DNA from 2 places in the Galactobacillus timonensis genome. Region 1 is predicted to be linked to the other one. Evidence: a T-box and tRNA genes for the amino acid it is inferred to sense, from the RefSeq annotation. Region 1 holds a T-box; the other holds one or more tRNA genes.
What was found. The T-box of region 1 lies ahead of serS (serine--tRNA ligase). A T-box ahead of a tRNA ligase gene usually reads a tRNA of that ligase, here a tRNA-Ser.
Positions count from the first base shown of each region.

Region 1 (4,448 bases):
CAATGATATCGGGATGGGTACCGGCGATCGCCTCCCTGCAGTTTTCGCATTCTCCGCAGGGTGCCTTATCCGGATGTTCACAGTTGATTGCACGGGCAAGAAGCCGGGCCATTGTCGTCTTCCCGGTTCCCCGCGGACCGCAGAAAAGATAGGCATGGCCAACAGTTCCTGTACGTATCGCATTCTGAATGCTGCGGACAACGTACTGCTGACCGATGACCTCATCAAAGGTCTGTGAACGGTATTTTTGATACAAGGCTGGTCGTCCCATGGCTACAATTCTCCGATTGCATCCATTATATATCAAAACGGCCGCTCCCCCGCCCGCAGTGGGCAAAGTGTACGGCCGTTTACCTGTTTGTTCCGGTTTGTTTTCGTGGACGATTTCTGCGCTCAGCAAAGAATGTAGAAAGTATCTCAGAACATTCTTTCTGCAGAATTCCGGACCAGATCGTCTTCGGATAGCTGCCGATGTGTTTCAGCTGTTTCACCTGAACCAGCGTCTCAGTGCATCCGCCCTTTGGATCAGCGGTTCCATAGTACAGGTTGCGGATCCGGCTCAGTCCAATAACACCTGTGCACATCATGCACGGCTCCAGTGTCACATACAGATCGCAGTCATCCAGACTCCAGGTTCCAAGTACCTTCGAAGCTTCTTCAATTGCAAGCATCTCGGCATGGGCATTTGCCTGCTGGTAATGTTCCCGCATATTGTGGGCACGGGCAACGATCTCATTGTCGCGCACGATCACGGCGCCGACCGGTACCTCATCGATCTCTGCCGCCTTCTGTGCCTCTTTCAGAGCTTCCTGCATAAAATATTCGTCACTGTGCATGCCCTGATTTTTTCATAAAAAAACGGCACACGCAAGCAGAGGTTTGTATGGCTGCTTCCTTCCGGACCTGACCAAGTTCTATACATGCTTGCTGTACCGTGTTTATTATATGGGAATTTACTGTTTAGAGCAAATTTTAACTCTGAATTGTTTCACGTGAAACAATCAGAACATGTTCTTCTTCTTATCCTTCGGAACAAGGACCTTCTGGCCGCCCATGTACGGCTGCAGCGGCTCAGGAATCTTGACGGAGCCGTCTCTCTGCAGGTTGTTCTCGAAAAATGCAATCAGCATACGAGGCGGGGCGACAACGGTGTTGTTCAGTGTATGAGCGAAGTAATTGCCCTTCTCACCCTTGATGCGGATGCCAAGACGGCGTGCCTGTGCATCACCGAGGTTAGAGCAGCTGCCGACTTCGAAATACTTCTTCTGACGCGGAGACCAAGCCTCAACGTCGCAGGACTTCACCTTCAGATCTGCAAGGTCGCCCGAGCAGCACTCAATCGTACGCACCGGGATATCGAGAGAACGGAAGAACTTGACTGAAATATTCCAGAGACGGTCATACCACATGGCAGAATCCTCCGGCTCACAGACGACAACCATCTCCTGCTTCTCAAACTGATGGACACGATACAGGCCGCGCTCCTCAATGCCATGGGCGCCGACTTCCTTGCGGAAGCAGGGGCTGTAGGATGTCAAAGTATACGGAAGGTTCTCCTTCTTCAGTGTCTCGCCGATGAAGCGGCCGACCATCGAGTGCTCAGACGTACCGATCAGATACAGATCCTCGCCTTCGATCTTGTACATCATGTTCTGCATTTCCGTGAAGGACATGACACCGTTGACAACGTTGCCATGAATCATGAACGGCGGAACGAAATAGGTGAAGCCTTCATTGATCATGAAGTCACGGGCATAGCTCAGAATGGAAGAATGAAGGCGGGCAACATCTCCCATCAGGTAGTAGAAGCCGTTGCCTGTCGTCTCACGTGCACTGTCCAGATCCAGACCATCGAGAGACTCCATGATATCCGTGTGATACGGGATCTCAAAATCCGGAACAACCGGCTCACCGAATTTCTGCAGCTCAACATTCTCACTGTCGTCCTTGCCAATGGGAACAGACGGATCAATGATCTGCGGGATTACGAGCATCCGCTTGCGGATCTCCTCCTGCATATTGTTTTCTTCAACTTCAAGAGTTTCGAGTTCCTTGTCTACGTCCTTAACGCGCTGTTTGCACGATTCCGCATCTTCCTTCTTGCCCTCGCGCATCAGTGCGCCGATCTGCTTGGATACACGGTTGCGCTCTGCACGCAAATCATCGCCGTGCTGTTTGGCGGCGCGGTACTTTTCATCCAGGTCGCGCACCTCATCGACCAGCGGAAGTTTTTCGTCCTGGAACTTCTTCTTGATATTTTCTTTGACGAAGTCCGGATTCTCACGAATAAGCTTAATGTCAATCATCTTTCTTCTCCTTTATAGAAATAAAAAACATCGTCTCCATTGCTAGGGACGATGTGATCGCGGTGCCACCCTGATTGAAATTGTTTCACGTGAAACAATTTCCTCTCGACACGGATAACGGGCGCTGCCGGAAATGACTGGTTTCTCTCGGGAATGGATTTCTCTGTCCTCTGCAATGGTTCGCATCAACCACCATTTTTCTGCGCCAGAACGTACAGATACTAAGTTCCTTCAACGATTTACGAACACATTCTGTCATCGTAAACATGGTTTGTCAAGAAACTGTCCAGGGTATAAAATTGTGGAACCATGAAACGATTTCTAGCGTTTTTCCTCACATGTACGATGCTCGCTGCCTGCGGCACAAAACAAAGCACGCAGCAGAATACGAACAGTTCTACTAACGATTATAACGGTCCCGAAGTATCCGCCGACACCCGTACCGATGAAGAAAAGGAACTGGCGATGATCCAGGATGCCGTCTCTACCTACAATGATAATAAGGTCAGCGAGACCTCGGACTATTACGGAGTTACGATTCCGGATCTTCCGCTGGAAGTGGATTCCCTTCCCCAGGTCAATTCGCTGAGTGATCTGACAATTCTGGATACAGACCCGATGATGACCAATTCAGTACTGACGGCAGAGATGCCGATCGATTCCGCCTACACCATCATCTTTACGATTTACCATGCGACCGGTGAATCGTTCTGGCTGAATGGAACCGTGGAATTTCAGCAGAATCTCGATGCAGTCACAGTTGATGATCCGCAGTACGCAGATATACGTAATACATTGTCTTCTCTTCTTTCGCAGCAGAAAACCATTCTGAACTGGTTCTACGGGCTGAACGTAACCGTCGGCGATACACCGGTCGAAGGTACGGAATACTATCCGGTTGTTTCGGTGGAAGGTCTTTCTTCTCCTTCCATCGCCGCAATGAAGGAAGCGGCGGAAAAAATATTTACCGCCGACTATCTGAATGCATCATTCTATCCGTCCGCATTTGACGGAGAGGAACCGATGTATCAGGAGATCAACGGACAGCTTTGCAAGCGTGAATCCGATATGACAAGCATGCTGGATGGCGAAAGCTACGCAACGGATTATATTGCGACTGTTTCCAACCAGGATGATCGCATTCTGATTGATATTCATACCACAATTCTTGACCAGGTACAGCCCACAATACGCCGTATCGTTCTCTTGAATACTGACAGCGGCATCCGCCTTTCGGCCGCCTACGAATGATGCCCGCATGCATATTCATGCATGAGAATGCATGAATAGATGAAGAATGTAGATGAAATGTACAACATTCTTGTTGAAAAATCTGGTTTCACATGCTTGAAATGTGAGATTTATGTGTTAGTATCCGCTTTGGAGGAGCCACCCGGGAAAGGAGCCAGAAAATGGCAAAGAAATCCGAAGAGGTTTACAAGAAGAAGCTTGACTACAACAACAATTACAATCGTCTGAATTACCGCTCCTTCTCCATCCGCTACAACGTCACCTCAGAAAAGAGAATCATCAGTTGGCTCGAAAAGAAACCCAGTCTGAAGGTTTATCTGACTGAGCTGATTGCGGAAGATATGGAGAAGCACGGCCGCTCTGCTGCCAAGACTCCGGCAAAGAAAAAGGAAAAAGCGGAAGAGCCGTCAAAAAAAACTGCAGGAAAGAAGACTGCAGCCAAGCACAAATAAACAATTAAAATTCATTCGCTTCCTACGCTGCAGCAGCCAGTGGCCCTGCTGCAGCTTTTTTAATGCGAATGAGGAGGAATAAAATGTATTCGTAATATCTTCTATACTTTACGGGAGTATTGTTTCATCAGGAGAAGGAAACGTGGAACTGTCGCAGCTTATTACATACGCAAAAGACAAATATCAGATCAAGCCACAGTACAGGTTGAAGGACTTTCCCGGCTTTCCCGTTCTCTGTCATCCGGGGACAAAAAAAGATATCGCCTTTCTGATGCAGCAGTATGACAGCGAAACCGGAGAGTTCATTGAATGCTGCGATCTCAAGTGCAGTCCGAACGATAACATACCGCGAAATGTGTCGTGGATTTCCCGCCCCTTCCACAAGAAAGGCCCCAACTGGATCGGCATATCCTTCACCCAAGACACGGACGCTGATGCC
Region 1 covers NZ_LT964739.1:701,223-705,670, forward strand. Annotated here, with positions in the region: gene dnaX (DNA polymerase III subunit gamma/tau) at 1-271, opposite strand, end outside; gene C1714_RS03305 (nucleoside deaminase) at 351-836, opposite strand; RNA gene ffs (signal recognition particle sRNA small type) at 846-944, opposite strand; gene serS (serine--tRNA ligase) at 1,002-2,306, opposite strand; T-box leader at 2,348-2,550, opposite strand; gene C1714_RS03320 (hypothetical protein) at 2,616-3,557, shown strand; gene C1714_RS03325 (hypothetical protein) at 3,719-4,009, shown strand; gene C1714_RS03330 (TerB N-terminal domain-containing protein) at 4,152-4,448, shown strand, end outside.

Region 2 (4,448 bases), on a different contig from region 1:
GACTGTGCAGGCTTGGCCATTGAGGCACGGGAACGGTTCACGATTGGCAGAAGAATCAGGCACACGGCAATGACAAGAACAGCAACCAGGAGGATTACGCCTGCCGGCTGCACCTTGTAGCGGTGTCCCTTCCAATGAAAGTAGAATGGTTTCATATACCATTGATTATACGCATTCGCCTGCTTCTGCCGCAATCGGAAGAAGCGGGCGCCCGTGCTACAATGGCAATATGGATAATAACGAAGAAGTAAAACGGAATGAGGATGAGACTCTGACGGCGATCGGCGAAGCGTTTTATCGCGGAATCGGTGTCAAAGTTGATTATAAAGAGGCATTTCAGTATTTTCAGAAAGCCGCATCTATGGGCAATGTGCGGGCAAAGACGTGTCTTGGCCGCTGCTATGAGCTTGGGCGCGGGACAAAACGAAGCTATGAAACGGCTCTTGACTGCTATGAAGATGCGTCGGCGCAGGGCAACATTCTTGCGACGCTGAAGATCGGCGATTTCTATCAGAAAGGAATCGACGGCCTTGTGCCGAAGAATTCCATTACGGCAAGCCAGTACTATCTTCAGGCGCTCAATCTTCTTCAGATGTCGCCCGATGCCTGGGAGGCAGCCGGTGTTTATCTCCGGGTCGGAGACTGTCTGTTCAATGGGATTGGTGTCGCCAGGGATATCAAGACTGCCTACAAATGTTACAGCCTTGCGGCAGACGGATTCTTTGACCGCATGAATAACGCCGGCGACGCAGAATGTGCAAAGGATCTGGACAGAGCCGAAAAAGGTGAGAAGCGCTGCAGCAAACTTCTGCACCTTCCCAAACCTGTGGATGAGCCGCCGTTTGATGCCTGATCACCCGATAGAGAAGAACGTTCATACATGATGGACGTTTTTTATAATTCTAAATAACACGCTAATAACCATTTCCAAAACAGACAGCGAAGTGATGCAAACGCTAAGTGCCGGGAAAAATGGTGCCAGGAAAATAAAAAAACCGCATTGTTATGCGGCTTCTTTACATATGGCGCAGGAACAGGGATTTGAACCCTGGCACCGTGTTACCGATCTACAAGCTTTCCAAGCCTGCCCCTTCAACCACTTGGGTATTCCTGCACGTGGTCTCAAAAGTGATCCTGATTTTTGACGCTTTTTAATGATATCACAAACCCTTTGAAGATCAAGGAGGATTTCCCGGCACATAAAAATGGAGGCAATGCCTCCATTGATTATTCCGCCTTCTTCAGAATGGCTGTCCAGTCTTTCCCCGTATCGATGCCATAGGCATCCATGAAGCTGGCACTGTTCAGATCCAGGCTCAGATACATCGAGGAGCCACAGTAGAGAACCGGATCCCCCTTTGCGACAAAGCCGAAGCTTTTCTCATAGGGAACAGCCTGATGGAAAAAAGTCTTACCCTTGTTTGCGATGGTAATTTCCACGCGATCGCCGAGCTGAAAGCCAGTTGTGCCCCACTCTTGGTTTGTGATGTTGAATTCGACGCCGCCGAAATGTTTGACTCCCGTCATCAGGAAACCTTCCGCATAATGGTCACGGATCACGGGCCTCATCGAATACTCTTCGCACTCAACGGTTTCCTCGACCGGATACTGCGGCCCGACGCCTTCAAAGTCAATGATGCCCGAAGCCAGCTTCGCTGCACAATAACCGAAGAGATCGCGGCCATGGAAGACTGACACGTTTTCCCGCGCATGATAACGGTTCACTGTCTCATCAATCTCACGTACAGCGGCAATGCCAACGTTATGTTTCACATGCGTCAGAGTTCCGTTGTCCGGTGTCACGACATAGCTACCATCCTTCAGCAGGGCGACACAGGCACGTCTCGACGTACCGACACCCGGATCAACCACCGACACGAACACCGTTCCCTTCGGCCAGTATGGCTCGATCGCATCCAGGGCAAGCGAAGCCTCCCAGGGATCAAAGCACTTGATCTCGTGGCAGCTGTCCTCCACCTCAAGTTCGCGGTCCACGATCTTGATGACGCCCTTCATCTCGGAAACGGCGCCCCAGGTCTCGGAAAAATCCGTCTGCAGAACAATGATCGGTTTCATTTCTCAACGAGCTCCACACGCCAGTCCGGACCGAAACCGACATGATACTTCTCTACAAACGATCCGCGGCATACAGCCAGCGAAGCCTTCATCAGCTCATTGTTGTAGAGCACAGGTTCACCGACCTTAACATCTCCAAACGTTTTTTCAAACGGAATGTCTTCCTCAAATGCCGTGATGCCGTGGCTGATTCTGACATGAACCGTTTCTCCATAGCCAAAGCCGTGGGAAAGCATCTGCTTTGTCGGAATATTGGTAAAGAGATTGCCGAAGTTGGTGTCATCGATTTCGATGATGCCTTCCGCTTTTCCGTCTGTTACGCTCGCTTCCGGAATAACAAATGTCACAACATCCTTCGGATCATAGGCAGGTCCCACTTCTTCAAAGGTGATCTTTCCCGCCGCCAGTTTAGCTGCACAATAACCGAAGAGATCCCTGCCATGGAACACACTGGTCTCATCGGTGCCGAAGCCGTGAAGACGGTTGACTGTCTCATCGATCTCACGCACTGCGACGATGCCGCTGTCACGGGCAACATGTGTCAGGGAGCCGTTGTCCGGCGTCACGACATAATGCCCGTCTCCTGTATAGGCGACACAGGCTTTGCGCGCCGTCCCTACGCCCGGATCAACAACCGACACAAAGATCGTACCTTTCGGCCAGAAGCGGATCGACTGAAACAGCCGGTATGATGCGCTCCAGATATCAAACGGCGGCAGCTCATGGGTGCTGTCGATCAGCTCCAGAGATCTGTCCACGCACTTGGCAACACCGTACATAGCGGAGACGGATGTCTCCTTATATCCGAAATCGGTCTGAAAGACCAGCATTCCCTTTAACGGCTTAATGATTTCCATCGGAATATCCTCCTTAGATAAACGGGTTGTAATAGAACGAATGGTTGACGGCGAAACGAATATACAGCGAAATCGCAAGGACCAGCGCACACACAGCGATCGACACGTAATCCGCCTTGCCAAGCGGCCGGCGCGCATACCAGGTACGCGTCTTTGACTTTCCAAAGCCCCGCAGATCCATGGCATTGGAAATCAGATCGACACGGTCCATCGTCGTAAACAGCAGCGGCGCCAGAATGGCACTCGTATTCTTGAGACGGCTCGAGACACTCGCCTTCTTTGACATATCGAGACCGCGTGCCTCCTGGGCCAGCCGGATTGCCTGAAAGTCATCCGCCACATCCGGAAAATACCGCAGCGTCAGCGACAGTGACATTCCCACCTTATAGCTGATTCCGATGCCATTGAGCGAAGAGGCGAATTCACTCGGATTCGTTGTAAGAATGAAAATGATGCCGAGCGGAATCACGGACAGATACTTGGAAAACTTCGTGATCTGATAGAACAGCTGCTCCTGCGTCAGAATGTAACGGCCACCGAAGGTAAACAGATCATGTTCCGTACCATAGATTTCCGTACCGTATCTCGGATTGAACAGAAACGTCAGGATGAAGTTCGCAATCAGGAAGATAAAGACATAGACAAACATCAGACGCACCTGCGAAAAGCGGATCCTGGCAATGCGCATCAGAATGTAGGAAAACACCATGATGCCGATGATCACACGGATATCGTAGGTAAACATGACGGCACTCGTCATCAGAAGAAAGCAGATCAGCTTCGTCACACCGCTCAGCCGGTGGATGAACGTATCCAGCTGCGCAAAGGAAAATGTCTTCAGTTTCATAAGCTCTCCTTGCGAACATTCTCATCGTAATGAATGAAGCACTCAACAAAGCGGCGCGGATCCTCAATGCCCGCCTTCTCAGCCAGTTCAAACAGCGAAGTGATCTTGAGATTTGCCCTCTCCGTCAGCACGCGGTCCGAAAGCACTTCATAGGATTTCTCATCCGCAGCCACCTGACCGTCGCACAGCACAATCGCCCGCTCCGTATACTCAAGCATCAGGTGCATATCGTGGGTAATCAGAAGAATGGTCTGTCCCTTCTCGTTCAGCGACTTGAGGAACTCCATGATCTCCGAATAATGACGATAATCCTGTCCCGCCGTAGGTTCATCGAGAATCAGAATTTTTGGATTCAGAACCAGGATTGACGCAATCGTAACCCGTTTCTTCTGTCCGTAGCTGAGTGCCGAAATCGGCCAGTCCTTGAAGGAAATGAGTCCGCAGATCTTCATCACCTCGCTGACGCGGCGGTCTACTTCTGCTTCGTCGATGCCTCGCACACGCAGACCGAAGGCGATTTCATCAAAGATCTTCGACTTGGAAATCATCTGATTCGGATTCTGAAGAACGATGCCGATCTTCTCTGCACGCTCACTGACAGTCAGGACAGAAAGGTCTTCGCCGTTCATCAGTACCTTTCCGGAATCTTCCTTGATGAAGCCGGTCAG
Region 2 covers NZ_LT964740.1:260,197-264,644, forward strand. Annotated here, with positions in the region: gene C1714_RS11655 (SGNH/GDSL hydrolase family protein) at 1-155, opposite strand, end outside; gene C1714_RS11660 (tetratricopeptide repeat protein) at 230-853, shown strand; tRNA gene C1714_RS11665 (tRNA-Ser) at 1,024-1,114, opposite strand; gene C1714_RS11670 (SAM hydrolase/SAM-dependent halogenase family protein) at 1,228-2,076, opposite strand; gene C1714_RS11675 (SAM hydrolase/SAM-dependent halogenase family protein) at 2,073-2,933, opposite strand; gene C1714_RS11680 (energy-coupling factor transporter transmembrane component T family protein) at 2,947-3,780, opposite strand; gene C1714_RS11685 (ABC transporter ATP-binding protein) at 3,777-4,448, opposite strand, start outside.
Region 2: it encodes a tRNA-Ser, which carries the amino acid that the T-box ahead of serS (serine--tRNA ligase) is inferred to sense. The anticodon was not compared.